4 regions of the Streptomyces rubradiris genome follow, and region 1 is predicted to be linked to each of the others. Evidence: riboswitches for the same ligand, from Rfam matches in the RefSeq annotation. Region 1 holds a riboswitch; each other region holds the start of a gene.
What was found. A riboswitch is a leader RNA that binds a small molecule or an ion and turns the genes downstream of it on or off. The one in region 1 is predicted to bind cobalamin.

Region 1 (7,824 bases):
GGCCGCCGCCTGCCACTGACCGGTTCGGGTCCGGGCGGTCAAGCCGTCAGAGGAAGTGCCCACTGGCCAGATAGGGCGTCGGCTCCGCCATGCCCCGGACCGCGAGATATCCCTCCTGCCCGATGTCGAGCCGGGCGGCCAGCCCCACGTCCACCGCCCAGTGGTTGGCGGTGGTGACGCAGTTGACCAGCGTGTCTCCACGGGAGGCCGCCAGGGCCTCCCAGAGCAGGTCCTGGGCGGTTCGCGGCTCCGCCGCGGCCAGCAGGACGCCCCGCCCCTGTTCCTCGTCGATGTACACGTATCCGGGCCGGCCGGGGTCGTCCGACACGACGAGGCGCAGCCGTTCCAGCATGTACGCGTGGTCCGGGCCGTGGCCCGCCCCGCGCAGCCGCTCGTCGAGCCGGTCCATCCACTCGAAGTCGTCGGCCCGGCCCTCCCGGAGCCCGCTCACCGCCGGCAGCGTCGAGCGGTCGACGGTGCCCACCATGCGCATCTGCGGGTGGAGCGTGAAGCCGGCCAGCCGGTAACGGCGCGTGGCCGCGGGATGCACCGTGGACGAGAACAGTCCCGGCCGCCCGTCGGCGTGGGCCAGCGCGGCGTCCATGAGCCGCTTGCCGATTCCCTGCCCCTGATACCGCGTCAGTACCCCGTAGGTCGCCAGATACCAGACGTCGCCCCGGTTCTGCGACATGGCGAATCCGATGACGCCCCCGTCCTCGCCGACCGCGACCTGGCATCCGGCCGGATCGACCTGGAGGTAATACCGCATCCGCTCGATCCACTGCTTCGAAGCGGTCTTCGAGCGGGGCTCGATCTCCGGTTCGCACACTCTTCTGCTGCGCCGGTCCGCCTCGAAGAAGAGTGCGGCAGAGGCGCGCTCCGCCGACGGAAGATCTTCCTCGCGCGCCGGCCTCACCTGCGCTGATTCGCTCTTCACAGCGTACCGACCACCTCGGCGGCCTCCTTCCCTGCCCTACGTGCCAACCCGCACGGTCGTGACCGGAGCCGGTGCCACTCTGCCAGCGTCCCCCCGGGGGCGCGCCGGATTTTCGGCCGCGGCCTCCACATGGTGGGCCTCGGGCCTGCTCCGCCAGGTCGCGCGTACGAGCGGCTTCGGCAGACCGTGCCCCCTCCACCGCCTGCGGGACCGCCGCCGAGTTGGCGAAGGCAGACGTCTACCTCGCCCCGGCGGCCCGGGCGGGGCCGCCTGCCCGTCGGCTGATGAACCGGCGGGCCGCACGGCGGAAGCCGGACATCCCGGTCCCGGTGCTCGGCGGCTCGGCGGTGCGTCAGGAATCGACGGTCCGCAGGTACGCGCCGAGGCGGGCGATCGCCGATGGGTTGCGGGGGCTTTCGACCAGGTCTGCGTAGTCCAGGGAGATGATGCGCCGGTGCTTGACGGCCGAGACGTCGCGCAACGGGGCGTAGGAGAGCAGGAACCGCTTCTTCTGCTCGGCGCCGACGTCGCCGTAGTCGCAGATGACGATGACGTCCGGGTCGCGCTGTACGACGCTCTCCCAGCCGACGGTGGTCCATGAGTCCGCCACGTCGTGCATGACGTTGACGCCACCGGCCTCGGTGATGATCTGTTCCGGGGCGGCGTAGCGGCCGGAGGTGAAGGGTGTGTCCTGGCCGCTGTCGTAGAGGAAGACGGAAGGACGGTCGGAGCCCTTGGGTGCCTTCGCCCGCACGTCCGCGACCTGTTTCTTGAAGTCGGCGATCAGAGCGGCCGCGCGCTTCTGGACGCCGAAGAGCCTGCCGAGGTTGGTGAGGTCGGTGTACAGGGCGTCCAGGGGCGGCATGATGCCGCGGGAGGACTTCGTACGACCGTTGTGGCAGGACTCGGTGAGGATGTACGAGGGGATGCCGAGCTTCTTCAGCGCGTCGGGGGTGAAGCCGCCGTCCTCGCGGAAGCCGTAGTTCCAGCCGGCGAAGACGAGGTCGGCGCGGGCGTCGAGGACGTTCTCCTTGGTGAGCTGGTCCTTGGACAGCCACTTGACCTTGTCGTAGCCGTCCTTCCAGGGCACGCCGCGCAGGTCGCCCTTGTCGTCGGGCATGGCGAAGCCGGCCATGCGGTCCTCCAGACCGAGGGCGAACATCAGCTCCGTGATGCCGACATCGTTGGTGACGACCCGCTCGGGGACCTTGTCGTACGTCACCTGGCGACCGCAGTTGGTCAGGGTGATGGAGGAGGAGGGTTTCGCGTCCTCGGCCGGCTCCACCGTGGCGCCGCATCCGGTGGCGGTCGCGGCCAGACAGAGGGCGGTGGCAAGTAGCTGCTTGCGCATGGGCATCCTTCAGGCAGTGGGCGGGAGCAGGTCGAACAGGAGCTGGACGGCGTCCGTCTCCGGGTGCCGGACGGTGTGCGCCCGCACGCCGAACACCTCGGCCAGCAAGGCGGGTCGGAGGACCTCCCCGGGGGGACCGGAGGCGACGATCCGGCCGCCGTCGAGGACGTACAGCACGTCGCAGTGGGCCGCCGCCAGGTTGAGGTCGTGCAGCGCGGCCAGCACGGTCAGGCCGCTGGCGCGGACCAGGGACAGCACGTCCAGCTGGTGGGCGATGTCGAGGTGGTTGGTGGGCTCGTCGAGGACCAGGACCCTCGGCTGCTGGGCCAGGGCACGGGCGATGAGGACCCGTTGCTTCTCGCCGCCGGACAGGCCGAGGAAGCCGCGGCCGGCGAGGTGGGCGACGCCGGTGCGGGCCATCGCCCGGGCGCAGATCTCCCGGTCCGAGGCGGCCGTGCGGCCCTGGTGCGGCAGCCGCCCCATGGCGACCACCTCGGCGACGGTGAAGTCGAACTCGGCCGAGGACTCCTGGGGCAGCGCGGCCAGCACGCGGGCGGCGGCCCGCGCGTCCATGGCGTGCAGGTCGTCCCCGTCCAGCCGTACCGCTCCCCCGGCCGGCCGCAGCGCCCGGTACAGGGAGCGCAGCAGGGTCGACTTGCCGCTGCCGTTGGGACCGACGAGTCCGGCGAACGCCCCGCTGCCCACGGTGAGGTCGATGTGCTCGACCAGCCGGAGTCCGGCCGCCTCGATCGTGACGTCCTCGATGTCGAGTCGCATCGCTCAGCGCCCCCCGAACGCGTAGCCGCCCCGCCGCATCAGCAGCAGGAACGCGGGCACGCCGACCACCGCGGTGATCACTCCGACCGGCAGCTCGGCGGGGGCGAACAGCAGCCGGGACAGCGCGTCCGCCCACACCAGCAGCACCGCCCCGGCGAGCGGGGCGACCGCCAGTACCCGCCGGTGGTCGGCGCCGACCAGCATCCGGGTGACGTGCGGCACCATCAGCCCGACGAATCCGATGGCCCCGCTGACCGCCACCACCGTCCCGGTCACGGCCGCGGTGACGAGGAACAGCTCCCGGCGCAGCCGGGCCGGCCCGACGCCGAGCGCGGCCGCGGTCTCGTCCCCCATGGCGAGCGCGTTGAGCGCCTCGGCCCGCCACCGCAGCCAGGCCCATCCGGCAGCCACCGCGACGGCGGCGAGCGGGAGACTGGCCCAGGTGGCGCCGCCCAGGCTGCCCAGCAGCCACATCATCGCGGACCGGGCCGCCTCGCCCCGGGCCGCGCCGAACACCATGACCGTGGTGACGGCCTCGAAGCCGTACGCCAGTGCCGTGCCGGTCAGGATCAGCCGCAGGGGCGTCAGCCCGTGCGAGGAGCGGGCCGCGGCGTACACGAGCGCCATGGCGGCGAGGGCGGAGGCGAACGCCGAGGCGGACAGCGCCCACACGCCGAGCCCGGCGAACGCGCCGAGGAGGATGACGGCGTTGGCGCCCACCGCCGCGCCGGAGGAGATGCCGAGCACGAACGGATCGGCCAGCGCGTTGCGCACCATGGCCTGCACGGCCACCCCGACGGTCGCGAGCCCCGCTCCGACCACGGCCCCCAGCAGCACCCGCGGCAGGCGGATCTCCCAGACGATGGTGTACGCGGCCGCGTCCCGCGCCCGCACGGTCCCGCCGGTGAGTCCGGCCCACAGGAAGTGCGGTACCTCCGCCCAGCCGACGCCGGCGGCGCCGAGCCCGACCCCGGTCACGAGGGACAGCAGGAGCAGCAGCGCCAGGGACAGGCTGAGCGGCAACACGGGCATGCGGGTGGGGGCCGTACCTCGGCGCACCTGGGGGCCTTTCGAACGGGCCGCCTGCTGGACATCGAGCAGGATCAGCCCGTAAGGCCGCGGTCGGCCGTCCGGTACCCCTCTCGCGGTCCACGGCGAGCAGTCAACGGGTCGTCACGCCCCCGCAGGCGATCGGGCTCGCACGACAACCGTCGGATCCGGCTCCGTGCACACCGTTGCGGGTCAGCGCCGGTCTCTCACCGGACTTCCCCCACGGGAGGCGAGGGCCTGACGTCATGCAGGCCCGGGGTATTGGGTCAGCGGCGATGGCGCCCCCGCTGCGGCGGGTACGGGTGGCTGCCGCGGTCGGGGCACACCGAGGCGTTCCGCGGTGCGGAGGACGTGTTCGGCTCGTACGCGGTCCGGGCGGGGGTCACTGCTGGCTACCTCGGAGTTCGGGGGGCGACAGGAGTGGACTCTACTAAGCGATCACCGTGCGGCCGGGACCGGGTTCACGTCCGGGGAGATCTTATTGCACACTGGTTGCAATAACTATTTTGTTGCAGGAAGGGAAGGGGAGGGCATGGGCTCTCCGATCGTCCTCGGGATCGAGTCGTCGTGTGACGAGACCGGTGCGGGGCTCGTCCGGGACGGACGCCTGCTCGGGCACGCCGTGGCGTCGAGCATGGACGAGCACGCCCGCTTCGGCGGAGTGGTGCCCGAGATCGCGTCCCGGGCCCACCTGCACGCCCTGCGCCCGGTGGTGCGCCAGGCGCTGGACCAGGCCGGGCTGCGGCTCTCCGACATCGGGGCGGTCGCCGTGACCACGGGCCCGGGCCTGTCCGGCGCGCTGCACGTGGGCCTCGCGGGAGCGAAGGGCATCGCCTACGCGCTGGGCGTCCCGCTCCACGGCGTGCACCACCTCGCCGGTCACGCCGCCGCCGACACCCTGGAGCACGGACCGCTGCCCGACCCGTGCGTGGTCCTGATCGTCTCCGGCGGCCACACCTCGCTGCTCCTCGTGCGCGACCTGGCCCGCGATCCGATCGTCCACCTCGGCGACACCCTGGACGACGCCGCCGGCGAGTGCTTCGACAAGGTCGCGCGGGTCTTCGGGCTGCCGTACCCCGGCGGCCCGGCCATCGACCGGGCCGCCCGGGACGGCGATCCACGCGCCGTCGACTTCCCCCGCCCCCTCCCCGGCTCCTACGACTTCTCCTTCTCCGGGCTGAAAACGGCGGCGGCCCGCTGGGCGGAAGCCCACCGCGGGCGCGAACTGCCCGTCCACGACGGGGCCGCGTCGCTGCAGGAGGCGGTCGCCGACGTACTGACCCGCAAGGCCGTCGCCGCCTGCCGGGAGCACGGGGTGGGCACGCTGGTCGTCGTCGGCGGGGTCGCCGCGAACTCGCGGGTGCGGGCGCTGGCCGAGGAGCGCTGCCGGGCGGCCGGGATCACCTTGCGGGTGCCGCCGCCGCGGTTGTGCACGGACAACGGCGCGATGATCGCCGCCGTCGGCGACCTCCTCGTACGGGCCGGGGCCGAACCGGCGCCCTGGGACCTGTCCGTCGACCCCTCGGCGCCACTGGAGTACGCGGCCCTGCATCCCACGGCGACCGCGGCGGTGGCCGCGTGACGGACATCCGTGTCGTCGCCCCCGACGCGATCCTGGAGCACGGTGCCGCCCTGCGCTCCGTCTACGCCGACGCGTTCTGCGCGCCGCCCTGGAACGAGGACGAGGAAAGGGCGGACGCCTTCCTCGCGCGGCTCGGCTCGGACGTACGGCGTCCGGGGTTCACCGCGGCACTCGCCTTCGACGGACGGAACGTCGTGGGTTTCGCCACCGCCTGGGACACGCCCGCCCCCTTCCCGGCCGACCGCTGCTATCCGCAGGCGGCCGCCGGTCTCGGCCCGGTCCGTACCGAGGAGTGGCTGTGCGGCGCCCGCGAGACCGACGAACTCGCCGTCCGCCCCGCCGCTCGCGGCACCGGGATCGCGGCCGGCCTCCTGCGAGCGGTGACCGAGGACGCCCCCGACGGCCGCGCCTGGCTGCTCACGTCCGTCCGCTCGCCCAGGGCCCTGGCCTTCTACCGCCGCCAGGGCTGGACCCAGGCCACCCACCCCGCCCCCGGCGGCCACGGCATCACGGTCTTCCTCGGCCCTCACCACCCCGCCCGAAACCTGGCCGCCCAGCCCCTGTAGCAGCCACCCGGAGCCCACCATGCGCACCGCCGAGATCCGCCGCCGCTTCCTCGACTTCTTCGCCGAGCGCGGTCACACCGTCGTCCCCAGCGCCCCGCTGCCCACACCGGACCCGACGCTGCTCTTCGTCAACGCGGGCATGGTCCCCTTCAAGCCGTACCTGACGGGCGAGACGGCGGCGCCGTGGCCGCGGGCGACGAGCGTGCAGAAGTGCGTGCGCACCCTGGACATCGAGGAGGTCGGCCGCACCACCCGGCACGGCTCCTTCTTCCAGATGAACGGCAACTTCTCCTTCGGCGACTACTTCAAGGAGGAGGCCATCGCCTTCGCCTGGGAGCTGTCCACCTCGCCGACGCCGGACGGCGGCTACGGCCTGGACCCGGACCGGATCTGGGTGACCGTGCACCACGGCGACGACGAATCCCGCGCCCTCTGGCGGCGCGTCGCCGGCCTTCCCGACGAGCGGATCGTGGCGCGCGGCGACGAGGACAACTTCTGGTCCATGGGCGTGCCCGGACCGTGCGGTCCCTGCTCGGAGCTGTACTACGACCGTGGTCCGGCGCTCGGCCGCGCGGGCGGACCGGCGGTCGACGAGGACCGGTACATGGAGTTCTGGAACCTCGTCTTCATGCAGTACGAGCGCGGCGAAGGCCCCGGCAAGTCGGGCTACCCGATCCTCGGCGAGCTCCCCCACCGCAACATCGACACCGGCATGGGCGTGGAACGCATGGCCACCCTGCTGCAAGGCGTCGACAACCTCTACGAGACCGACGAGACCCGTCCGGTCCTCGACCGGGCCGCCGAGCTGGCCGGTGTCCGCTACGGCGCGGACGCCGAGGCCGACGTACGCCTGCGGGTGGTCGCCGACCACGTCCGCACCGCCCTGATGCTGCTCGCCGACGGCGTCTCCCCCGGCAACGAGGGCCGCGGCTACGTACTGCGCCGCCTCCTGCGCCGGGCCGTACGCGCGATGCGCCGGCTCGGCCACCAGGACCCCGCGCTGCCCGAACTGCTGGCCGTGGCCCGCGACCGCATGGCGCCCGGCTACCCGGAGGTCGCCGACGCCTACGACCGGATCGCCGACCGGGCGGCCGGCGAGGAGGACGCCTTCCGCGCGACCCTGCGCCAGGGAACGACCGTCCTGGACACGGCCGTGGCCGAGGTCACGTCGCACGGCGGCCGGCGGCTTCCGGGCGCGCAGGCGTTCCTGCTGCACGACACCTACGGCTTCCCCATCGACCTCACCCTGGAGATGGCTGCCGAACAGGGCGTGGAGGTCGACCGCGAGGGCTTCACCGCGCTGATGCGGGAGCAGCGCGAACGCGCCCGGGCCGACGCGCGCGCCCGCAAGTCGGGCGGCACGGACACGGCCGTCCTGCGGGGTGTCCTGGGCGAGCACGGTCCGACCGACTGGCGCGCGTGGTCCGCCCTGACCACCCGGTCCCGTGTTCTCGCCCTGGTGACCGCCTCCGGCCCGGCCCCGGCGGCGGGCGAGGGACAGATCGTGACCGCGGTCCTGGACCGCACCCCGTTCTACGCCGAGTCCGGTGGCCAGGAAAGC
Region 2 (7,824 bases), on a different contig from region 1:
GATTTCACGAACGGTTTCCACGACACCGCGAACGCGATGGCCACCACCATCTCCACAGGCGCCCTGAAGCCCAAGATCGCGGTGACCATGTCCGCCGTCCTCAACCTCGCGGGCGCCTTCCTCTCCGTGGAGGTCGCGAACACGATCTCCAAGGGTCTCGTCGACGAGACCGGCATCCGGCCCGAGGTCATCTTCGCCGCCCTGGTCGGCGCGATCCTCTGGAACCTGCTGACCTGGCTGGTGGGCCTGCCGTCCAGTTCCTCGCACGCCCTGATGGGCGGCCTGGTCGGCGCCACCGTCGCCTCCGCCGGCTTCGACGGCGTCCACGGCGGCGTCCTGGTCACCAAGGTGCTGCTCCCCGCCGTCGCCGCGCCGGTCGTGGCGGGCCTCGCCTCGTTCCTGGCCACCCGGCTCTCCTACCGCGTCGGCGGCACCGGCGACACCGAGGCGACCCGCAAGGGCTACCGCGTCGGCCAGATCGCCTCCGCCGGCCTGGTCTCGCTCGCGCACGGCACCAATGACGCCCAGAAGACGATGGGCATCATCACCCTCGCGCTGATCGCGGGCGGCTCCCTCGCCCCCGGCGCCAACCCTCCCACCTGGGTGATCCTCTCCGCCGGCCTGGCCATCGCGCTCGGCACCTACATCGGCGGCTGGCGCATCATCCGCACCATGGGCAAGGGCCTGACCGACCTGGAGCCGCGCCAGGGCTTCGCCGCCCAGACCGGCGCCGCGACCGCCATCCTGGCCTCCTCCCACCTCGGCTTCTCCCTCTCCACCACCCACGTCGTCTCCGGCTCGGTGATGGGCGCGGGCCTCGGCCGCAAGGGCGGCGTGGTCCGCTGGTCCACCGCGACCCGCATGGCCGTCGCCTGGGTGCTCACCCTGCCGGCCGCCGCGCTGGTCGGCGCGGGCGCCGAGTCCGTCACCGACCTCGGTGACTGGGGCACCGCCGCCGTCGCCGTCTTCCTGGTCGCCGCGAGCGCCGCCATCTGGAAGATCTCCCGCCGCGAGGTCGTGGACCACACCAACGTGGTCGAGGAGACCGGCGAGCCGGCCGGTGTCGTCACCACCGCCATCGCCGCGGTCACCCCGCCGCCCGCCGGGCCGCTCGCCGACAGCCTGACGGCCCCGGCCACCGCCGACCTGAGGACCGCCGGCCTGACGGCCACGATCCCCGCCCCGGCCGCCGAACCGGCCCCCGCCGCCCCGCCGGCCGCCACGGTCTGACCCGCCCGCACGGTTACTGAAGGAAGCAATCCGCATGAAGATCGACTGGGCGGCCCTCGGCTCCGTGCTGGGCGTCAGCGTCGTGTTCACGGTGGGCCTGGTGGCCCTGTTCACCCTCGGCATCAACGGACTGTCCCGCCGCGAGCGGACCACGGCCCAGGGCGGCTCCGCCGCGCTCGCCGTCACCGGCGCCTACGCCTGCTTCGCCGCCTGCGCGGCGGCCGTGGCCTACGGCATCTACCTGATCGTGGCCTGACCGCAGGCCCCCGATCCCGCCTCCGCCCCGCCGACCGGCCCACCCGCCGGACCCGGCGGGGCGGACGCATGTCCCGGCGGCCCCGAAGACCCGCCCGGCGCCCCGGCGATGTGGGCCTCAGCACAGTCGGGCATCCCAGGTCAAAGGCAAGTTGACGGCCCTTCCGGGCACGTGGTGGACTGCCCAGGCCATGTACGGCGGCAGCAGAGGAAGCCGGTGCGAATCCGGCGCGGTCCCGCCACTGTCACCGGGGAAGAACTCCCCGGGAGCCAGGAACTCTCGCCGCCGGAATCCGTCGAACCAGGGCGTGGACACCCTGAGTGAGGACACGAATCGCCATGCTCGGCTGCCGAAGGACCCGTACCAGGAACGCCCCTGTGCCCACGGCCGGCTGAGCCGATGGGTGCCGACCGCACATACGCGTACGGTGCCGCCGCCGGCGTCCTCGGCGATCTGCTCCTCGGCGATCCCCGCCGCGGGCACCCGGTCGCCGCGTTCGGCCGCGCGGCCACGGCCGTGGAAGGCGCCTTGTGGCACGACCACCGGGGCTGGGGCGCCGTGCACACCGCCGTATGCGCCGGTGGCGCCGTCGCGCTCGGGGCGCTGGCCGCACGCGCCGTACGCCCCTCCGGTACCGCCTCCGTCGCGCTGACCGCCGCCGCCACCTGGGCCGTCGTCGGCGGCACCTCGCTCGCCCGCGAGGCCCAGGCGATCGGGCGCGCCCTGGCCGCCGGGGACACCGAGGCCGCCCGCGCCCGGCTGCCCCACCTGTGCGGCCGGGACCCGCAGGCGCTGGACGCCGACGGGATGGCCCGGGCCGTGGTCGAGTCGGTCGCCGAGAACACCTCCGACGCCGTGGTGGGCGCCCTGGTGTGGGGAGCCGTGGCCGGGGTGCCGGGGCTGCTCGGGTTCCGGGCCGTCAACACCCTGGACGCGATGGTGGGTCACAAGTCGCCCCGGCACCGCCGCTACGGCTGGGCCTCCGCCCGCCTCGACGACGTCGCCGGCTGGCCCGGCGCCCGGCTCACCGCCCTACTCGCCACCGTCGCCGGACCCGACCCGCGCGGCGCCCTGCGCGCCTGGAAGGCCGACGCCCGCAAGCACCCGAGCCCCAACGCCGGTCCCGTGGAGGCCGCCTTCGCGGGCGCCCTCGGCGTCCGGCTCGGCGGAACGCTCTCCTACGGCGGCCGGGTCGAACACCGGCCCGTACTCAACGGCGGCAGCGGACGGCCGGTCCGGGTCACCGACATCGACCGGGCGGTACGGCTCTCCCGCCGCGTCGGCCTGCTCGCCCTCGGCACCACGCTCGCCGCGCGCGCACTGCTGAAAGGACGTGGGAAGTGAACGGTGGTCTCCTCGTGGCTGGCACCACCTCGGACGCCGGCAAGAGCGTCGTGACCGCCGGGATCTGCCGGTGGCTGGCGCGCCAGGGCGTGAAGGTGGCGCCGTTCAAGGCGCAGAACATGTCCCTGAACTCGTTCGTGACCCGGGAGGGCGCGGAGATCGGCCGCGCCCAGGCCATGCAGGCCCAGGCCTGCCGGATCGAGCCGACCGCGCTGATGAACCCGGTGCTGCTCAAGCCCGGCGGCGAGCAGAGCAGCCAGGTCGTGCTGCTCGGCAAGCCGGTGGGCGAGCTGAGCGCGCGCGGCTACCACGGCGGGCGCCAGCAGCGGCTGCTGGGCACGGTGCTGGACTGCCTGGCCGAACTGCGGGGCACGTATGACGCGGTGATCTGCGAGGGGGCGGGCAGCCCGGCCGAGATCAACCTGCGGCGGACCGACATCGTCAACATGGGCATCGCGCGGGGCGCGCGGCTGCCGGTGCTGGTGGTGGGTGACATCGACCGCGGGGGCGTCTTCGCGTCCTTCTTCGGCACGGTCGCCCTGCTCTCCCCCGAGGACCAGGAACTCGTCGCCGGATTCCTGGTGAACAAGTTCCGCGGCGACGTCGGCCTGCTCGAACCCGGCCTGGAGATGCTGCACGGCCTCACCGGGCGGCGGACCTACGGCGTGCTGCCCTTCCGGCACGGGCTCGGCATCGACGAGGAGGACGGACTGCGCGTCTCCCTGCGGGGCACCGTACGGGAGTCCGCCGTCACTCCCCCGGTCGGCGAGGACGTGCTCCGCGTCGCCGTGTGCGCGATCCCGCTGATGTCCAACTTCACCGACGTGGACGCGCTCGCCGCCGAACCGGGCGTCGTCGTACGGTTCGTGGACCGGCCGGAGGAACTGGCCGACGCCGACCTCGTGGTGATCCCGGGCACCCGCGGCACCGTACGGGCACTGCAGTGGCTGCGGGAACGCGGACTGGCGGACGCCCTCGTACGCCGGGCCGCCGAACGCCGCCCCCTGCTCGGCATCTGCGGCGGCTTCCAGATCCTCGGCGAGCACATCGAGGACGAGGTCGAAAGCCGTCAGGGACACGTCGACGGGCTCGGCATCCTGCCCGTGCGCGTGCGCTTCGCCCGCGAGAAGACCCTCACCCGGCCCAGCGGACAGGCCCTCGGCGAGCACGTCGACGGCTACGAGATCCACCACGGCGTGGCCACCGTCGAGGGCGGCGAACCCTTCCTGGACGGCTGCCGCGCCGGCCAGACCTGGGGCACCCACTGGCACGGCTCCCTGGAGTCGGACGGCTTCCGGCGGGCCTTCCTGCGCGAGGTGGCCGCCGCCGCGGGCCGCCGCTTCGTGCCCGCGCCGGACACCTCCTTCGCCGCGCTGCGCGAGGAGCAGCTCGACCGGCTCGGCGACCTCATCGAACAGCACGCGGACACGGACGCGCTGTGGCGGCTCATCGAGTCCGGCGCGCCGCAAGGACTGCCCTTCATTCCACCGGGAGCGCCCGCATGAGCACAGTGTTGTTGTTGTCGACCGCCGACACGGATCTGCTGGCGGCCCGGGCCTCGGGCGCCGGCTACCGCATCGGCAACCCCACCCGGGTCGACGTCGCCGGGGAACTGCCGGCCCTGATCGAGGGCGCGGACCTCGCCGTCGTACGGCTGCTGGGCGGCAAGCGGGCCTGGGAGGACGGGCTGGCCGCGCTGAAGGCGTCCGGCATCCCGACCGTGCTGCTGGGCGGCGAGACCGTACCCGACGCCGAACTGATGGCCGAGTCCTCGGTGCCCGCCGGTGTGGTCGCGGAAGCCCTGAAGTACCTGGTCGAGGGCGGCCCCGCCAACCTGCTGGAGCTGTCCCGGTTCCTGTCGGACACCGTGCTGCTGACCGGCGAGGGCTTCGAGGAGCCGCGCCGCATGCCCGAGTTCGGCGTGCACGGCGCCTACGACATCCGGGACGGCCGCCCGACCGTGGGCGTGCTGTTCTACCGGGCGCACGAACTGAGCGGCAACACCGCCTTCGTGGACCCCCTGTGCCAGGCGATCGAGGCGGCCGGCGCCAACGCCCTCCCCGTGTACTGCGGTTCGCTGCGCGGCGCGGACCCCGCGCTGTACGAACTGCTGGGGCGGGCCGACGCCCTGGTGGCCACCGTCCTCGCCGCCGGCGGCACCCACGCCTCCCAGGCCTCCGCGGGCGGCGACGAGGAGTCCTGGGACATCGGCGCGCTCGCCGACCTCGACGTCCCCGTGCTGCAAGGGCTGTGCCTCACCTCCTCGCGCGCCGCGTGGGAGGAGTCCGACGCCGCCCTGTCCCCCATGGACGCGGCGATGCAGGTCGCCATCCCCGAGTTCGACGGCCGGCTGGTCACCGTCCCCTTCTCCTTCAAGGAACAGGGCCCCGACGACGTCCCGGTGTACGTCGCCGACCCCGAGCGGGCCGCCCGGGTCGCCGGGATCGCCGTCCGGCACGCCCGGCTGAAGCACAAGCCGAACGCCGAGAAGAAGGTCGCCCTCGTCTTCACCGCCTACCCGACCAAGCACTCGCGGGTCGGCAACGCCGTCGGCCTGGACACCCCCGCGTCGGCCGTCCGGGTGCTCGACGCGCTCCGCGACGCCGGCTACTCGCTGACCGAATACCCGGACGGCGGCGACGAGTTGATCCACCGGCTCATCGAGGCCGGCGGTCACGACGTGGAGTGGCTGACCGAGGAGCAGCTGGCCGCCGCGCCCGCGCGGGTGCCGCTCGCCGACTACCGGGCCTGGTTCGAGAAGCTGGACCCCGAGCTGCGGGACGCGATGACCGAGGCGTGGGGCGAACCCCCGGGCAGCCTCTACGTGGACGGCGACGACATCGTGCTCGCCTCCCTCCAGTACGGCAACGTCGTCGTCATGATCCAGCCGCCGCGCGGCTTCGGCGAGAACCCGATCGCGATCTACCACGACCCCGACATGCCTCCCTCCCACCACTACATGGCGGCCTACCGCTGGCTGGAGAACAGCTTCGGCGCCGACGCGATCGTGCACATGGGCAAGCACGGCACCATGGAGTGGCTGCCCGGCAAGGGCCTCGGGCTCTCGCGCGGCTGCGCCCCGGACGCGGTCCTCGGCGAACTGCCGCTGATCTACCCGTTCATCGTCAACGACCCCGGCGAGGGCACCCAGGCCAAGCGGCGCGGGCACGCCACCGTGGTCGACCACCTGGTGCCGCCGATGGCCCGCGCGGACACCTACGGCGACCTGGCCAAGCTGGAACAGCTCCTCGACGAGTACGCGCTGGTCAGCGACCTCGACCCGGCGAAGGCCCCGGCCGTCCGCGCGCAGATCTGGACGCTCGTCAAGGCGGCGGAACTGCACCACGACCTGCACGTGGACGAGCAGCCGGACGACGACGAGTTCGACGAGTTCGTCATGCACATCGACGGCTACCTGTGCGAGATCAAGGACGTCCAGATCCGCGACGGCCTGCACATCCTCGGCGGCGGCCCGGTCGGTGACCCGCGGGTGAACCTCGTACTGGCCGTACTGCGCGCCTCACAGGTGTGGGGCGGCCGGGCCAACGCCCTGCCCGGCCTGCGGGCCTCACTCGCGGCCCACTTCGGGCTGGTGGAAAAGGAGTTGCTGGCCGAGCCGGGCGCCCCGGTGAAGGTCCCGGTGGAGCTGACGGACCTGATGGAGGGCCCGGCCCGGTCCGCCGCCGACGCCATCGACCTGCTGGAGCAGATGTGCCGGCGGATCGCGGAGGGCATGGAGGCCCGGGCGTGGGACCGTACGGTGGTCCCGGCCGTCCTGCGGGGCGTGCTCGGCGCCGAACTGCCCGACGCGGTCGCGGTACTGGAGTTCGCGTGCGACGAGGTCGTGCCGCGGCTGGCGCGCACCACCGACGAGATCGGGCACATCCTGCGGGCCCTGGACGGCGGTTACGTCCCGGCCGGCCCGTCCGGCTCCCCGACCCGCGGCCTGGTGAACGTCCTGCCGACGGGCCGCAACTTCTACTCCGTCGACCCCAAGGCCATCCCGTCCCGGCTGAGCTGGGAGGTCGGGCAGTCGCTGGCGGACTCGCTGGTGCAGCGGTACCTGAGCGACACCGGGGAGTACCCGAAGTCCGTGGGCCTCACCGTGTGGGGCACCTCCGCGATGCGCACCCAGGGCGACGACATCGCCGAGATCCTGGCCCTGCTCGGCTGCCGCCCGGTGTGGGACGAGGCCTCGCGCCGGGTGACCGGCTTCGAGGTGATCCCCCTGGCCGAACTAGGGCGACCTCGCATCGACGTCACGGTCCGCATCTCCGGGTTCTTCCGGGACGCGTTCCCGCATGTGGTCGGGCTGATCGACGACGCGGTCCGGGCGGTGGCGGAGCTGGACGAGCCGGCCGAGTCCAACTACGTGCGGGCGCACGTGGACGAGGACGCGGCCGAGCACGGCGACCGGCGCCGCGCCACCGCCCGCATCTTCGGCTCCAAGCCGGGTGCTTACGGCGCGGGCCTGCTGCCGTTGATCGACGCGCGGAACTGGCGCAGCGACGCGGACCTCGCCGAGGTGTACGCGGTGTGGGGCGGCTACGCCTACGGCCGCGGGCTCGACGGACGGGCGGCACGCGGCGACATGGAGACGGCGTTCCGGCGGATCGCGGTGGCGGCGAAGAACGTCGACACGCGTGAGCATGACCTGGTCGACGCGGACGACTACTTCCAGTACCACGGCGGCATGGTCGCCATGGTCCGGCACCTGACGGGCGCCAGCCCCGAGGCCTACGTGGGTGATTCGGCCGTCCCCGACCAGGTGAAGACCCGGACACTGGGCGAGGAGACGCACCGGGTGTTCCGGGCCCGCGTGGTCAACCCGCGCTGGATGGCGGCCATGCGCCGGCACGGGTACAAGGGCGCCTTCGAGATGGCGGCGACCGTGGACTACCTGTTCGGCTACGACGCCACGGCGGGCGTGGTGGACGACTGGATGTACGAGAAGCTGAGCGCGGAGTACGTCTTCGACCCGGAGAACCGGGACT
Region 3 (7,824 bases), 1.9 Mb from region 1:
GCAACTCGGCCGGGAGAGTGCCGGGTTCCCGGATGCGTCCGGTTCTCCCCCGTGCTTCGCTGAGGACATGGAGGGCTGCCGGCCGTGACATGGATGGAGTACGGACGGCGACCGCTGCTGCGGGTGGGCGGGCGGAGCGTCGCCTGGCTGCTCCCGCTGCTGCTCCTCGCCGGCGTCGTCGTGGCGGACTTCACCACCGGCGAGAGACTGCGGATGATCTCCTGGATCGTCCTGGTCCCGGGCATCTCCTCGGCGATCTGCGGGGCGTGGACGACGGCCGGGTACGGGCTGCTGGCGGTGGCCACGTACGTCTTCGTGGACACCGCCTGGCCCGAGCAGTACCAGGCCGGGCTCGGCGACTTCATCCTGGTCGCCGTCGGCGGCGCCCTGGCCACCCTCGCCGCCGCCGTGCGCGTGCGCCGGGAACGGCAGGTCGTGCACATCCGGGACATCGCCGACACCACCCGGCGCACCGTGCTGCGCCCGCTGCCGCCCGACTGGGCCGGGCTGGAACAGGCGGGGGTGTACCTGGCCGCCGACGTCGAGGCCCGGGTCGGCGGCGACTTCTACGACATCCAGCCCAGCCCGCACGGCACCCGCGTCCTCGTCGGCGACGTGCAGGGCAAGGGACTCGGCGCGGTGGAGGCCGCCGCCGCGCTGCTCGGCACGTTCCGCGAGGCCGGGTACCACGAGAAGGATCTCGCGACCGTCGCCGAGCGGCTGGAGATCCGGATGCTGCGGCACCGCTCCCACACCGTCGCGCTCGGCGGGGCCGACGGCGACCGGTTCGCCACGGCCGTCCTGATCGCCTTCCCCGGGGACGCGCCGCAGACCCTGGAGATGGTCAACTTCGGCCACGAACCGCCGCTGGTCGTCGGTCCGCGCGGGGTCCGCGAGCTGCCCAGCGGCGAGGGCCTGCCGCTGGGCTGCGCCGATCTCGCGGGCGGCCTGCTGCCGCCGGTGCGCCGGGTGCCGCTGGCGGTGGACGAGACGCTGCTGCTGGTCACCGACGGGGTGACCGAGGCCCGCGACGGGCCCGGCGACTTCTACGACCTGACCCGCGAGGTCGCCCGCGCGGTCCGCGCCGACCCGCGCCGGGCCGCCCCGCACCGGCTGGTCCGCCGGGTCCGCGACGGCGTGCTGCGGCACAGCGGGGGCCGGCTGGAGGACGACACCACGATCTTCGCGGTGCGCCGGCTGCCCGGCGGCGGGGGCCCGCCGGGCGAAGACCTCGAACAGGGACGTTTGCGGTACTGAGGCCCCGGTGCGCGGTGCCAGCGGTTACGGTGCTGGCTGGAGAGCGGATCTACGGAGCCTCGGGACCGACGGGGCCCACGGGGTGACAGGGGGAGGCACGATGCCCGGAACCGTGCTGCTGCTCGCGGCCTCGCCGGTGGGCCGGGGGCGCCTGGTGGACGCGGCCGGTGTCCTGCCGGTGCTGGCGGCCGTCGCCCCCGCCGTGCTGTCCGGCGCCGACACCGCGAACGTCGTGGAACTCGCCGACCCGCTGGAGCCGCAGGCCGTCCTGACCCGGCTGCGGGCCGCGGCGGCGGCGCCCGGACCGCTCACCGTGTACCTCACCGGGCAACTGCACCTGGACCGCCGCCAGCACCGGCCCCACCTGGCCCTGGCCCGTACCACGGCGGCCACCGTCCGCTACACCGCGCTGCCCTGGCACTGGATCCGCGAGGAACTGCGGCTGCGCTCGGCCGCGGACACCGCGCTCGTGGTCGATCTGCACGCCGACGCCGAGACCTGGAAGCACATCACCGAGCGCGGCCTCGACTGCGGCCCGTACACCGCGGTGTACGGCCGTGTCGCCCCGCCCGCCCGGCGGGGCCTGGCCGAGCCGGTGTACATGAAGACGGTCGCCACCCTGCTGCGCAGCGGCCACCGTCCCCCGCTGGGCACCCTGCACGAGCAGGCCCTGAGCCGGATCCCGGAGGAGACCCGGGGCAACTTGCTGCTGGCACACCCGGGAGGCCGGGCGGTGGGACCGGCAGCGCCGCCGGCTCCGGGAGGCCAGGCGGTGGGCGGGGCAGCACCGCCGGCCCCGGCCGGGCTCGCCGTACCGCCCGGCGCGGGGCCGGCCGGCGGGGTGCCGGGATCGCAGGTGCCGGGGTTTCCAGCGCCGGGACCGTCGGGGCCGGGACCGTCGGAGCCGGGGCTGTCGGGGCCGGGGCTGCCGACGCCGTGGGGTCCGGCCGCAGACCGGCCCGACGACGGGCTCGACGACGGGCTCGGCGATCCGTCCGGGGACCGCCTCGACGGCCGCCCCGGTGATCCCTTCCCCGTCCCGTCCGGCGAGCCGGCCGACCGGCCGCCCGTCGGTCCCGATCCGCACGCCGCCATCAGCGCCGCCGTTCAAGGTGGTCTGCACGGCGAGGCGGACGGGCTGGCCGCGCGGTACGAGGAGGCCGCCGTGCGGGCGTACGGTGCCGGGTCCGAGGAGGCGTTGCACTGGCGGGAGGTGCGGGCCGATCTGGCGATGTTCGCCGGGGACCCGGTGCGCAGTTGCCGGGCCTGGCTCGCGGTGGCCGAGGCGCGGCTGGCCGCCGGGCAGGCGGCGGACGCGCCCGCCGTGGAGGCGGCCGTGGACCGTGCCCACCACCAGTGGGGTCGCATCGACGATCCCGCGCGGGCCCGCGAACTCGGCCCCGCGCTCGCGCGGTTGCGCCTCAGGGTGCCCGGACGCAGGCGCGGCGCGCTGGAGAACATCCAGCGGCAGCTGGGCCGGCTCCAGGCCGCACCGTAGGCCGCGAGCCCGCGCTCAGGCCGTCCAGGAGAAGACGGCCGCCATGCGCTGGTCCGACGGGGCCGGCCGGTGTGACAGGTCGCGCCGGGCCCCGGGCCGGCGCGGTTCTTCACCCCGCGCACTGAGACGGACCGGCCCCGCGTCCGTACCGCTTGGGTGTCCGGGCCCGCGTACCGCCGTGCGTCCGGGCCGACGACGGAAGATCCCCGGCAGGAGGCATGGTGCGCTTTTCGCGGAACGCGACCGGAACGCTGTTCGTGGGCGGTGCGATGGCCCTGACCCTCGCCGCGCTCGCCTACCCGGCCATGCTCGGCCTGAGCCAGGTCTCCGGCGCCCCGGACCGTGTCATCGCGAGCACCCGGTGGGGGCCGCTGACCGAGCAGGACCGGGACTTCGTGGTGAAGGTGCGGGCGGCGGGGCTGTGGGAGTACCCCGTCGGGCAGATCGGGCTGCGCAAGGGCGGCTCCGAGGCGGTGATCACGGCCAGCCGGCACCTGGTCGACGGACACGCGGCGCTCGACACCACCTGCCGCGCGATCGCCCCGCTGCTGAACATCACGCTGCCCGACGAGGCGAGCCCCCAGCAGCGGGGCTTCGTGCGGCAGCTGGACGGGGAGAGCGGCAGGCGGTTCGACACCGACTTCGCCAACATCCTGCGGATGACGCACGGTTCCATCTTCAACACGGTGGCGAAGATCCGGTCCACCACGAAGAACTCGCTGGTGCGGGCCCTGGCCGACCAGGCCAACGACACCGTGCTGGACCACATCTCCATGATGGAGAAGACGGGCCTGGTGGACTTCGACCGGACCCTGTTCCAGCAGACCACCTCGCCCAAGCTGCCCGACTCCGACCTGACCCCGCCGCCCCCGGCCGCCGGCCGGCCGGAGGTGGTCCTCACCCCGCCGCCGTCGGCCACCTCCACCCCGGTGGACATCGACGCCCTCGCGGGCGGCGGCACCGGGGCGGGACCGAGCCCGGCCCCGCCGGCCGGCTAGCCGCGGCGCGGCCGGGCGGTCCTAGGCCAGCCACACGGTGGTGTCCGGCGGCAGCACCCCGCCGCCGGGCAGCGGGGTGCTGCTCAGCAGGACCTCGCCGGGCGGCAGCGGCACCGGCTCGGTGCCCAGGTTGGTGACGCTGCGCCAGGCCTCGGTGCGGGTGAAGTCCAGCACGCCGGCCGGGGCGCCCGGGGTCCAGGTCAGCGTCTCGCCGTCCAGCAGCTTGCGGCGCAGCCGCAGGGCCGTGCGGTACAGCTCCAGCGTGGAGCCCTCCACACCGGCCTGCGCCTGGACCGCGTAGCCGGCGAAGGACGCGGGCTGCGGCAGCCAGCCGGCGCCGGGCCCGAAGCCGTAGGACGGCCCGGACGTCGTCCACGGCAGGGGCACCCGGCAGCCGTCGCGGCCCTTGCGGGTGTGGCCGGTCTGCTCCCAGATCGGGTCCTGGAGCACCTCCGTGGGCAGGTCCGCGACCTCGGGCAGGCCGAGTTCCTCGCCCTGGTACAGATACGCCGAGCCGGGCAGCGCCAGCATCAGCAGGGTCGCCGCCCGGGCCCGGCGCAGCCCGGCGGCCGGATCGACGGCGGGCGCCGCGCCGTGGGCGAGCAGCCAGGACTCCGGGTCGGTGCCGGGCGGCAGCATGAGCCGGGAGGCGTGCCGTACGACGTCGTGGTTGGACAGTACCCAGGTCGCGGAGGCACCGGCCGCGCGGGCCGTGGCCAGCTCGCCGGCGATGATCTCCCGCAGCTCGTCCGCGTCCCAGCGGGCCTGGAGGTACTCGAAGTTGAAGGCCTGGCCGAGTTCGTCGGGGCGGGCGTACAGGGACCGGCGGCCGCCCGGGACCCAGGCCTCGGCGACGGCCATGCGGGGCGGGCGGTAGGCGTCGAAGATCTTGCGCCAGTCGCGGTAGATCTCGTGCACCTCGTCCCGGTCCCAGTACGGGTGGCTGCCCGGCGGCAGGTGCAGCAGGGCCGCCTCGCCGGCCGTGCCGAGGGTGCCGAGGTCCCGCAGCGGCTCGGTGAGGTCCTTGGCCAGGCCGTGCGCGACGTCCACGCGGAAGCCGTCCACGCCCCGGTCGCACCAGAACCGCAGGGTGGTGCGGAAGTCGGCGCGGACCTCCTCGTTGTCCCAGTTCAGGTCGGGCTGCTCGGGGGCGAACAGGTGCAGGTACCACTCCCCGTCGGCCACCCGCTGCCAGGCGCTGCCGCCGAACACCGACTGCCAGTCGGTGGGCGGCAGTTCCCCGTGCGCGCCGCGTCCCGGCCGGAACACGTACCGCTCGCGGGCGGCCGATCCGGGCCCGGCGCGCAGCGCCTCCCGGAACCAGCGGTGCAGATGGGAGGTGTGGTTGGGGACGATGTCCACGACGACCTTCAGGCCCAGCCGGTGCGCCTCGCCCACCAGGGCGTCGAAGTCGTCCAGCGTGCCCAGGCGTTCGTCGACACCGCGCGGGTCGATGACGTCGTAGCCGCCGTCGGCGAGCTCGGAGGGGTAGAAGGGGCTCAGCCACAGGGCGTCGACGCCGAGCGTGGCGAGGTGCGACAGCCGCTGGGTCAGGCCCCTGAGGTCACCGAGACCGTCACCGTCGGCGTCGGCGAAACTGCGGGGATAGATCTGGTAGATGACGGCCTGGCGCCACCAGTCGGGGTTCCTGGACGAGAGGTCCGGCGGACGGTCTGCCATACGGGCTCCCATGGGACGGACGGCGGTACGGATGGGTATCTGTCCACATTGCCCGAAAGGGAACCTTTTCCGGGGCGATCAGGCGGCGCAGTGCTCCAACAGGCCCCTCACGTCCTCGTCCACCACCCGATAGCGCACCACGCGCCCCTCTTTCTCCCCCGCCACGACCCCGGCCGCGCGCAGCAGCCGCAGGGCCTGCGAGACGGCCGGGTCGTTCATGCCCGTGGCGATCGCCAGGTCCGAGACGGCCAGCGGCCCGGTCCGGTGCAGGGCGAGCAGCAGCGCGAGCCGGTTGGCGTCGGCCAGCAACGAGAAACGGTCGGCCCAGGTGCGCAGACGCCCCGCGTCGCCGATCGCGGCGATCGCCTCGCACACCCGGTGACCGTCGATGGTGCGACGATCGGCCCGGTCGGCAGGAACGAGATGCATGCCCCCATCCTGGCAGGCGGCGATGTGATCTTGCATACCTGCCCGACTGCGCAGCTATGCAGGCAACCGTGTGCCCCTCTACCGTGGGCGGGCCGTGGTGTTCGGGAAGCCGGTGTGAGACCGGAGCGGCCCTCGCCACTGTGATCGGGGAGTTCCCGTTCCGTCCGGCACCCGCCGGGCCACTGGTCGAAAGGCCGGGAAGGCAGGAACGGCGGACGCGTGACCCGTAAGCCAGGAGACCGGCCACGGCAGCTCACGAAGTGATCCACGAGGTGCTGGAGCGTGAACCCGATGGCTGATGCCGCTTCTTTCCGCTGGCGACGCGAGGACACCGTCAAGACGGCGGGGCTGCTGGTGGTGATCCTCGCCCTGCATGTCGTCGCCTTCGGGATTCTCTGTCTGCTGGTCGCCCCGCGGCACTTCGAGGTCGGTTCACAGGTGTTCGGCGTGGGGCTGGGCATCACCGCCTACACCCTCGGCATGCGCCACGCCTTCGACGCCGACCACATCGCGGCGATCGACAACACCACCCGCAAGCTGATGGCCGACGGCAAGCGGCCGGTGTCGGTGGGGTTCTGGTTCGCGCTCGGGCACTCCAGCGTGGTCGTGCTGCTGGCCCTGCTGATCGCGGGCGGCACCTCGCTGGCCGGGAAGGTGATGAACGAGGGCTCCACCACCCACCAGGTGCTCGGGGTGGTCGGTACGACGATCTCCGGGTCCTTCCTCTACCTCATCGCCGCCCTGAACCTGGTCGCCCTGGCGGGCATCCTGAAGGTGTTCCGGGCGATGCGCGCGGGCGGGTACGACGAGACGGAGCTGGAGAGGCACCTGGAAGGCCGCGGGTTCATGAACCGGCTGCTGGGGCGGCTGACGAAGTCCGTGTCCCGGCCGGGGCAGATGTACCCGCTGGGCTTCCTGTTCGGCCTCGGCTTCGACACGGCCACCGAGGTCAGCCTGATGGTGATGGCCGGCTCGGGAGCGGCGGCCGGCCTGCCCTGGTACGCGATCCTGTGCCTGCCGCTGCTGTTCGCCGCCGGGATGAGCCTGTTCGACACCCTCGACGGCACGTTCATGAACTTCGCCTACCAGTGGGCGTTCGCCAACCCCGTCCGCAAGGTCTTCTACAACCTCGCCATCACCGGTCTGTCCATCGCCGTGGCCTTCTTCATCGGCACGATCGAACTGGTCGGCGTGCTGCACGAGAAGGCCGGCCTCAGCGACCCGGTGACCGGCTGGGTGGCCGGGCTGAACCTGGACAGCGTCGGCTATCTCATCGTCGGCCTGTTCGTGGTGGTGTGGGCGGCGGCGCTGGCGTACTGGCGGCTGGCACGGGTGGAGGAGCGCTGGTCGGTGCGGGCGGCGCCGTCCGACTGAGGCGGCGGGCGAGCGCGGCACAGACCACCAGCTGGAGGGTGTGGTAGAGCATCAGCGGCAGGACGGTCATGGCGACCTCGTCCGCGGGGAACAGCACGGAGGCCATCGGCAGCCCGCTGGCCAGGCTCTTGGTCGCCCCGCAGAAGACCGCCGTCACCCGGTCCTCGCGGGGCAGCCGCAGCGCCCGCGCGGAGCGGTCGGCGAGCAGCAGCGCGGCGGCGAGCAGGACCGCGATCAGCACGCCGAGCAGGACCAGGCGGCCGGGGGACACCCGCTGCCAGATGCCGGTGGTCATGCCCCGGCTGAACGCCGCGTAGACGACGAGCAGGATGGAGCCCCGGTCGCAGAGCCCGATCACCTTGCGGTGCCGGCCGAGCCAGCCGGAGATCCACCGCCGCACCGCCTGTCCGGCGGCGAACGGCAGCAGCAATTGGACGGCGATGTCGACGAGTTGACCCGCGCCGATCGGGATTCCGCCGCCCTCGCCGCCGCCGATCAGCGCGACGGCCAGCACCGGGGTGAGCACCACGCCCAGCACCGTGGAGAAGGACGCGGAGCACAGGGCCGCGGCCACGTTGCCGCGGGCCA
Region 4 (7,824 bases), 1.2 Mb from region 1:
CCCGTACGTCGCCGCCATGGCGAGGCCGGACAGCGCGGCTGCCACCCACTCCGTGACGGCCTTGCCGACGGCCAGCCGCTCCTGCTCCGCCTCGGCGCTCTCCGCCATCCGCTCGTAGCGGCTGAGCAGGAACGGCCCGACGGCGTGGATGCGCACCTCCTGTGCCGCGGTGCGCTCCGTGAGCAGGTTGCCGATGAGGCGGCCGGCCCGCACATGCTCGACCCAGCTCATCACCGACACATACCGTTCCTGCGCCACCCGCATCGCGCCCCAGCCGCGCGGCGCCGCGATCAGGAGCAGCATCGGCAGCAGCACCGGGTGGAGGATGGTGAGCACACCGGCCGTGGAGAAAAGGGAGATGGTCCCGTTCAAGGCGGCCACGCAGGCGCTGATCATGCGACGGGCGGAACCGGCGCCGTACTGGGCGACGTCGATCAGCCGCCGGAACTCCGGGTCCTCGATGGCCTCCAGCTCGACGGACGCGGCGGCGGCCAGGTACCGCGTCGTGGCGATCCGTTCCACCAACGGCTCCAGCCGGCCCGCCCGCGAGGTGGACCAGCCGGCCAGACCGGAGTTGACCACGGCGGCTCCGGCGGCGGCGAGCAGTCCGGGCAGGATCGCGTGCAGCCGCTGGCCGGGGGTGCCCGAGCCGAGCAGGGCGTGCATCACGGCGTTCACCGCGAGCAGCCCGACCGCCGCTGCGGCACCCTGCCCGACCTCGCTGACGGCGACCGTGAGCAGAGCGCGGCGGTCGGCCTGCCACGCCATCCGCAACGTCGTCCCGACCAGCCTCGGCATGGAGCGCAGAGCCGACATCATCGTCAGGTCGAGCCAGGCACGCTCATGTTCCGACCAGCCCATGTCGTAGCGCAGAGGACCGCCGAAGAGCTCCCGCTCGGCGTCGGAGACCTCCGGCTCGGCCATCCGCACGCGCCCGAAGAACCTCTTCACAGCGCACCTCCCCGCCCGGACCGGCGCGGCACCCGGAGAACCGGCGTGCGCGGCCGTCGCGCCGCGTGATGGAGAGTCGCGCCAGCTGGTGTCCTGGCCGAAGTCGACATGGGTCCCCCTTGCCGGTTGTGTGACAGCTCCTGCGACTCAACGAGCGGGCGGTGGTTTCGAACACACATGTTTCGGTCGTGTCGGGATGCCCGGGAACGATCGGCCGGCACGACTCCCGGAAGGCCCGGGGGAAGCCGCCCGGACACGCGGGTCGTTCGCCAAGCCGCTCCGCAAGGTCTGCCGCCACCTCACCATCACCGGCCTCGCCGCCGTCGCCGTGTCTTCACCGGCTTCACGGCGGGCGCGCCGCTGTATAGGCTGCCTCGTGCAGCTGGTTCGCCCTGCCCGCCAGGCAGGCGCGTCGTAAGAGGGAACCCGGTGGGAATCCGGGACTGCCCCGCAGCGGTGAGCGGGAACGACCGCCGTCATACGCACTGGGCCCGGCAAGCGGGTCTGGGAAGCGACGGCCAGTAGGTGCCTCGTACACGTCGTACGGCACGAGGCGTGCTCGCGAGTCCGAAGACCTGCCACTGCCCGTGCGCGGCCATCGCGTACGGCATCTCGGTGACCTCGAGGGCGGGTCGGCGGCAGGGGCGGGCACCCATGGTGTCCCGCTGCCCTTCGTCATCCCTTCGCGCCCTCGTCCCGTCCCGGGAACCCATGACGAGTGCTCGCGAAGGAGAGTTCCGTGACAGCCGAGTCCGCAGCCGCGGCAGTACAAGCCACCGTGTACGGCTACCCCCGCCAGGGACCGAACCGGGAACTGAAGAAGGCGATCGAGGGCTACTGGCAGGGCCGGGTCACCGCCGATGCCCTCCGGCGCACGGCCGCCGGCCTGCGCCGCTCCACCTGGCGGCACCTGGCCGACGCCGGTCTGGGCGAGGTGCCGACCGGTGACTTCTCGTACTACGACCACGTCCTGGACACCACCGTCATGGTCGGTGCGATCCCCGACCGCCACCGCGCCGCGGTCCAGGAGGACGCCCTGCAAGGCTACTTCGCCATGGCCCGCGGCACCCAGGAGGCGGCGCCGCTGGAGATGACCAAGTGGTTCGACACCAACTACCATTACCTGGTACCCGAGTTGGGGCCGGACACCGTCTTCGCGGCCGACTCCGGCAAGCAGACCGCCGAACTGCGCGAGGCCCTCGCCCTCGGCCACACCCCGCGGCCCGTCCTGGTCGGCCCGGTCACCTACCTGCTGCTGGCCAAGCCCGCCCCCGGCGTCGCGGTGGACTTCCAGCCGCTCACCCTGCTGGACCGGCTGCTGCCCGTGTACGCCGAGGTGCTGGCCGACCTGCGGGCCGCGGGCGCGGAGTGGGTGCAGCTGGACGAGCCCGCCCTGGTCCAGGACCGCACCCCGGCCGAGCTGAACGCCGCCGCCCGCGCCTACCGCGACCTCGGCCGACTCGCCGACCGACCGAAGCTGCTGGTGGCCTCGTACTTCGACCGGCTCGGCGAGGCGCTGCCCGTGCTGGCGAAGGCCCCGGTGGACGGGCTCGCCCTGGACTTCACCGGCCCGGCCGCCGCCAACCTCGACGATCTCGCCGCGGCCGGCGGTCTGCCCGGCAAGCGGCTGGTCGCCGGTGTCGTGGACGGGCGCAACGTCTGGGTCAACGACCTGAAGAACTCGCTGACCACGCTGGCCACCCTCCTCGGCCTCGCCGACCGGGTCGACGTGGCCGCCTCCTGCTCCCTGCTGCACGTCCCGCTCGACGCCGCGGTCGAGCGGGACATCGAGCCGCAGATCCTGCGCTGGCTGGCGTTCGCCCGGCAGAAGACCGCGGAGATCGTCACGCTCTCCCGCGCCCTGGCGCAGGGCGCGGACACGATCGCGGCGGAGCTGGCCGCGAACCGCGCCGATCTGGCCTCCCGCGCGGGCTCGCCCATCACGCACGACCCGGCGGTACGGGCCCGGGCGTCCGCCGTCACCGCCGCCGACACCCGCCGCTCCCAGCCGTACCCGCGACGCTCGGCCGCCCAGCGCGCGCACCTGCGCCTGCCTCTGCTGCCGACGACCACCATCGGCTCCTTCCCCCAGACCGGAGAACTGCGCACCGCCCGCGCCGACGTACGGGCCGGAAGGACCGACGAGGAGACGTACGAGCGGCGCATCGAGGCCGAGATCCGCGAGGTGATCGCCTTCCAGGAGAAGACCGGCCTCGACGTGCTCGTGCACGGCGAGCCCGAACGCAACGACATGGTCCAGTACTTCGCCGAACAGCTCACCGGCTACCTCGCCACCCGGCACGGCTGGGTCCAGTCCTACGGCACCCGCTACGTCCGCCCGCCGATCCTGGCCGGCGACATCTCACGGCCGGAGCCGATGACGGTGCGCTGGACGAGGTACGCCCAGTCCCTCACCGACCGGCCGGTCAAGGGCATGCTCACCGGGCCGGTCACCATGCTCGCGTGGTCCTTCGTCCGCGACGACCAGCCCCTCGCCGAGACCGCCCGCCAGGTCGCCCTCGCCCTGCGCGACGAGGTGAACGACCTGGAAGCGGCGGGCACTTCGGTCATCCAGGTCGACGAGCCCGCCCTGCGCGAGACGCTTCCGCTGCGCGCCGCCGACCGGCCCGCCTACCTGGCCTGGGCCACCGAGGCGTTCCGGCTGACCACGGCCGGCGTGCGACCGGACACACAGATCCACACCCACATGTGCTACGCCGAGTTCGGGGACATCGTCCAGGCCATCGACGACCTCGACGCCGACGTCATCAGCCTGGAAGCGGCCCGCTCCCATATGCGGGTGGCCCGCGAACTGGCCCGGCACGGGTACCCGCGGGAGGCGGGACCGGGGGTGTACGACATCCACTCCCCGCGCATCCCGGCCACCGCCGAGGCGGCGGCTCTCCTGCGCGCGGGCCTTGAGGCCCTTCCGGCCGAGCGGCTGTGGGTGAACCCCGACTGCGGCCTGAAGACCCGCACCTGGCCCGAGGTGCGCGCCTCGCTCGAGAACCTGGTGGCGGCGGCCCGCGAGGTGCGCGGCGCCCTGCCCTCCGAGACGCCCTGAGACCAGCGCGAAGCGTCCTGTCTCGTGATCGTCTTCTCGGCCTTCACCGGCAGGTGGCACAACGCGGGGGCTCCCGCAGGCGACGTGCCTGCGGGAGCCCCCGCCGCTGTCACGGTGTGCGGCGTGGACCGATGGACCAGCAGTCCTCAGTTGCACTTACTATGCAACAACAAATTCCATGCAACAGGGGGGGCTCATGACGACCCGATGGATACGCGGTGCCGCCGTCGCCACGGCACTGGCCGGTGGGGCAGCCGCGTGCTCGGCGCCCGGTGGCGGCGAAGGCGGCGGTGGGCCCGCCGACTCGGTCGTGATCGGGGTGGCCTCGGAGCCGGACACCCTCAGCCCGCTGCTCGGCTACGGCAAGGACGGCAACTCGAAGATCTTCGACGGCCTCCTCACCCGCGACGCCGGCCTGAGACTGAGACCCGCGCTCGCCAAGGCACTGCCCGAGGTCGGTGACGGCGGCCTCACGTACACCTACACCCTGCGCGAGGGCGTCGAGTTCAGCGACGGCGAGCCGCTCACCTCCGCCGACGTGGTCTTCACCTACCGGACCATCCTCGACACCAAGACCAACAACACCTCCCGCAGCGAACTGGACGCCATCAAGGAGGTGCGGGCGGACGGCGACGACAAGGTCGTCTTCACGCTCAAGTACCCCTACGCGCCCTTCGCCGGCCGCACGGTCCTGCCGATCGTCCCCGAGCACATCGCCGGCAAGCAGGACCCCAACACCGGCGCCTTCAACACCAAGCCGATCGGCACCGGCCCGTACGTCCTGGCCGACTGGCGCAAGGGCGAGAAGCTCACCTTCAAGGCCAACCCCACGTACTGGGGCGGCGCACCGAAGGTGAAGACGGTCACCATGGCGATCGTCGAGGACGACGACGTACGCGCGACCCGCCTGCGCTCCGGCGACCTCGACGGTGCGATCCTCCCGCCCAACCTCGCCGCCACCTTCGACGACGACGAGAACAAGAAGACCTACGAAGCGAAGTCCTACGACTTGCGCACCGTCACCCTCCCCACGGCCGGCAAGGTCACCGGCGACCGCGCGATCCGCCGGGCCCTGGACGCCGCCGTCGACCGCGAGGCCATGGTCGACAAGATCCTCGACGGTGCCGGCCGCCCGGCCTACGGGCCGCTCCCCGTCGACGACCCCTGGTTCGCCAAGGGCATCGAACGGGGCCAGGACCTCGCGAAGGCCAAGCGCATCCTCGACGAGGGGGGCTGGAAGCCGGGGGCGGACGGCATCCGCGCCAAGGGCGGTCAGAAGGCGGCCTTCACCCTGCTCTACCCCTCGGGCGACAAGGTCCGCCAGGACCACGCTCTCGCGTACGCCTCCGACGCCAAGAAGGCCGGCATCGACGTGAAGGTCGAGAGCGCCACCTGGGAGGTCATCGAGCCGCGGATGAAGAACACCGCGGTCCTCGCGGCCGGCGGCAGCATCGGCGACCCCGACTTCGGCCTCTACACCATGCTGCACTCCTCCCTCGCCGGGAACGGCTTCAACAACATGGGCCACTACGACAACCCGGCCGTCGACCACGCCCTCGACACCGGCCGCCGCGGCCAGGACGAGGCCACGCGCGAAACGGCGTACCGGGCCCTCCAGCGCGAACTCGTGAAGGACCCCGGCTACACCTTCCTCACCCACATCGACCACGTCTACGTCCTCGCCGATCGCTGGCAGGGGCTGACCACGCAACTGGAGCCGCACGAGCACGGCTTCGCCAGCGGCCCCTGGTGGAACCTCGAGGACTGGCAGCCCAAGAAGTGAACCCGCTGCCCTGGGGAGCGATGGCCCGCCTGGCGGGGCGGCGGACGCTGTTCGCCGCCCCGGTCCTCCTCGTCGTCACCTTCGGCGTCTTCGCGATCGCCGCCGCCTCCCCCTTCGACCCCGTCAAGGCCTACGCCGGCACCGCCGCACTCGGCGCCGACCAGGAGACGCTGGACCGGCTGCGGGCCAACCTCGGTGCCGACCAGCCCTTCGCCGAACGCTGGTGGCGGTGGCTGACCTCCGCCCTCACCGGCGACCTCGGCCAGTCCAGCGTGATGCGCCAACCGGTGGCCCAGGTCATCGCCGAACGCCTGGCGTGGTCGGCCTTGTTGTGCGCGGTCGCGTTCGCCGTCGCCGTCCTGGCCGGCACGCTGCTCGGCGTCCTCGCGGCCCGCCGCCCCGGATCCTGGCTCGACCGCACCGTCACCTCGCTCGCCTACGCCCTGGAGGCCGCACCGGTCTTCTGGATCGCCCTGCTCGCCATCTGGCTGTTCGCACTCCAACTGGACGTCCTGCCGGCGGGCGGCCTGACCGACACCGCCAGCGAACAGGTCAGCACGGGCCAGGTGGCGAGCCATATCGTGCTGCCCGCCTGCGTGCTCGCCGTCTCGCAGCTGCCCTGGTTCACCCTCTACGTCCGCCAGGGCGTCGGCGACGCCCTGGCGGAGGACCCGGTACGCGGCGCCCGCGCGAGGGGCCTGGACGAACGCACCGTGCTGCTCGGCCACGCCCTGCGTTCCGGGCTGCTGCCGGTGCTCACCCTGATCGGCTCCCGCGTCCCCGAACTCATCACCGGCGCCCTGCTGGTGGAGAGCGTCTTCAGCTGGCCGGGCATCGCGGCGGCCACGGTGCAGGCGGCCACCGCCGTCGACTTCCCGCTGCTGGCCGCCCTCACCACGCTGGCCACCGCCGCCGTCCTGGCCGGCAACCTGCTCGCGGACCTGCTCTACGGACTCTTCGACCCGAGGGTGAAGCTCAGTGAAATGTGACTCCCATGGCTGAGGCCGCAGTCGAGAGGAAGTGGCGGTCGTACGGCACCAACCGCCGCTCCACCCGCACCGTCCGGGTGCGCACCTCCGCCACGCTGACCGCCCTGACGCTCCTCGCGGTGCTGCTCGTACCGCCGCTGGTCCAGCTCGACCAGCAGGCCGTGGACCTGGCGTCGAAGCTGCTACCGCCGTCCTGGGCCCACCCGTTCGGCACCGACGACGTCGGGCGTGACCTGCTGCTGCGCTGCGTCTACGGCCTGCGGGTGTCCCTGCTCGTCGGGGTGGTGGCGGCTTTGACGGCGACCGTGATCGGGACGGCCGTCGGGGCCACGGCCGCGGCGCTCGGCGGCTGGGCCGACCGCGGCATCATGCGGCTGGTCGACACGGTCTCCTCCGTGCCCCACCTCCTGCTCGGCATCTTCATCGTCGCCCTGTTCCGTCCGGGCGTCTGGCCGGTGGTCGTCTCGGTCGCGCTCACGCACTGGCTGTCGACCGCCCGGATCGTCCGCGCCGAGGTCCTCTCGCTGCGCTCGCGCCCGTACATCGACGCCGCCGTCTCCGCGGGGGCGTCCCGGTGGCGGGTGGCGGTACGGCACCTGCTGCCCGCCGTACTGCCCCAGGCCGCCCTCTCCGCGGTCCTGATGGTCCCGCACGCCATGTGGCACGAGTCGGCCCTGTCCTTCCTCGGACTGGGCCTGCCCACCCACACCGCGAGTCTCGGCACCCTCATCCAGACCGCCCGGGGCTCGCTCCTGGCCGGCCAGTGGTGGCCGACCCTCTTCCCCGGGCTGTTCATCATCGTCCCCACCCTCGCCATCGCCGGTCTCGCCGGGGCCTGGCGGGAACGGATCAACCCCCGCCGCCGATCGGAGCTGATGCTGTGACCGAGCGAGAACCCGTGCTGTCGGTGCGCGGCCTGTCGGTGCGCTTCCTCATGCCCGGCGGGCGCCGCGTCGCCGCCGTCACCGACGCGCACTTCGACGTGGCGGCGGGGGAGTGCCTGGCCCTGATCGGTGAGAGCGGCTGCGGCAAGTCCG

Region 2: it holds a riboswitch for cobalamin, as region 1 does, so the genes downstream of both, Srubr_RS06795 (cobalamin biosynthesis protein) here and Srubr_RS22380 (FecCD family ABC transporter permease) in region 1, are expected to answer to the same signal.
Region 3: it holds a riboswitch for cobalamin, as region 1 does, so the genes downstream of both, nicT (Nickel transporter NicT) here and Srubr_RS22380 (FecCD family ABC transporter permease) in region 1, are expected to answer to the same signal.
Region 4: it holds a riboswitch for cobalamin, as region 1 does, so the genes downstream of both, metE (5-methyltetrahydropteroyltriglutamate--homocysteine S-methyltransferase) here and Srubr_RS22380 (FecCD family ABC transporter permease) in region 1, are expected to answer to the same signal.

Annotation. Positions count from the first base shown of each region.
Region 1 covers NZ_BNEA01000015.1:2,066,577-2,074,400, forward strand. Annotated here, with positions in the region: gene Srubr_RS22360 (STAS domain-containing protein) at 1-19, shown strand, start outside; gene Srubr_RS22365 (GNAT family N-acetyltransferase) at 47-937, opposite strand; gene Srubr_RS22370 (ABC transporter substrate-binding protein) at 1,290-2,288, opposite strand; gene Srubr_RS22375 (ABC transporter ATP-binding protein) at 2,298-3,065, opposite strand; gene Srubr_RS22380 (FecCD family ABC transporter permease) at 3,069-4,097, opposite strand; cobalamin riboswitch at 4,231-4,365, opposite strand; gene tsaD (tRNA (adenosine(37)-N6)-threonylcarbamoyltransferase complex transferase subunit TsaD) at 4,648-5,697, shown strand; gene Srubr_RS22390 (GNAT family N-acetyltransferase) at 5,694-6,263, shown strand; gene alaS (alanine--tRNA ligase) at 6,283-7,824, shown strand, end outside.
Region 2 covers NZ_BNEA01000001.1:1,455,988-1,463,811, forward strand. Annotated here, with positions in the region: gene Srubr_RS06785 (inorganic phosphate transporter) at 1-1,230, shown strand, start outside; gene Srubr_RS06790 (hypothetical protein) at 1,265-1,486, shown strand; cobalamin riboswitch at 1,645-1,787, shown strand; gene Srubr_RS06795 (cobalamin biosynthesis protein) at 1,886-2,830, shown strand; gene Srubr_RS06800 (cobyric acid synthase) at 2,827-4,335, shown strand; gene cobN (cobaltochelatase subunit CobN) at 4,332-7,824, shown strand, end outside.
Region 3 covers NZ_BNEA01000015.1:3,977,709-3,985,532, reverse strand. Annotated here, with positions in the region: gene Srubr_RS30825 (PP2C family protein-serine/threonine phosphatase) at 94-1,257, shown strand; gene Srubr_RS30820 (hypothetical protein) at 1,358-2,755, shown strand; gene Srubr_RS30815 (DUF4142 domain-containing protein) at 2,974-3,753, shown strand; gene Srubr_RS30810 (glycoside hydrolase family 13 protein) at 3,775-5,433, opposite strand; gene Srubr_RS30805 (ArsR/SmtB family transcription factor) at 5,512-5,862, opposite strand; cobalamin riboswitch at 5,941-6,124, shown strand; gene nicT (Nickel transporter NicT) at 6,154-7,236, shown strand; gene Srubr_RS30795 (bile acid:sodium symporter family protein) at 7,133-7,824, opposite strand, start outside.
Region 4 covers NZ_BNEA01000015.1:826,070-833,893, reverse strand. Annotated here, with positions in the region: gene Srubr_RS16950 (ABC transporter ATP-binding protein) at 1-951, opposite strand, end outside; cobalamin riboswitch at 1,317-1,548, shown strand; gene metE (5-methyltetrahydropteroyltriglutamate--homocysteine S-methyltransferase) at 1,691-4,015, shown strand; gene Srubr_RS16940 (ABC transporter substrate-binding protein) at 4,212-5,798, shown strand; gene Srubr_RS16935 (ABC transporter permease) at 5,819-6,787, shown strand; gene Srubr_RS16930 (ABC transporter permease) at 6,793-7,671, shown strand; gene Srubr_RS16925 (ABC transporter ATP-binding protein) at 7,668-7,824, shown strand, end outside.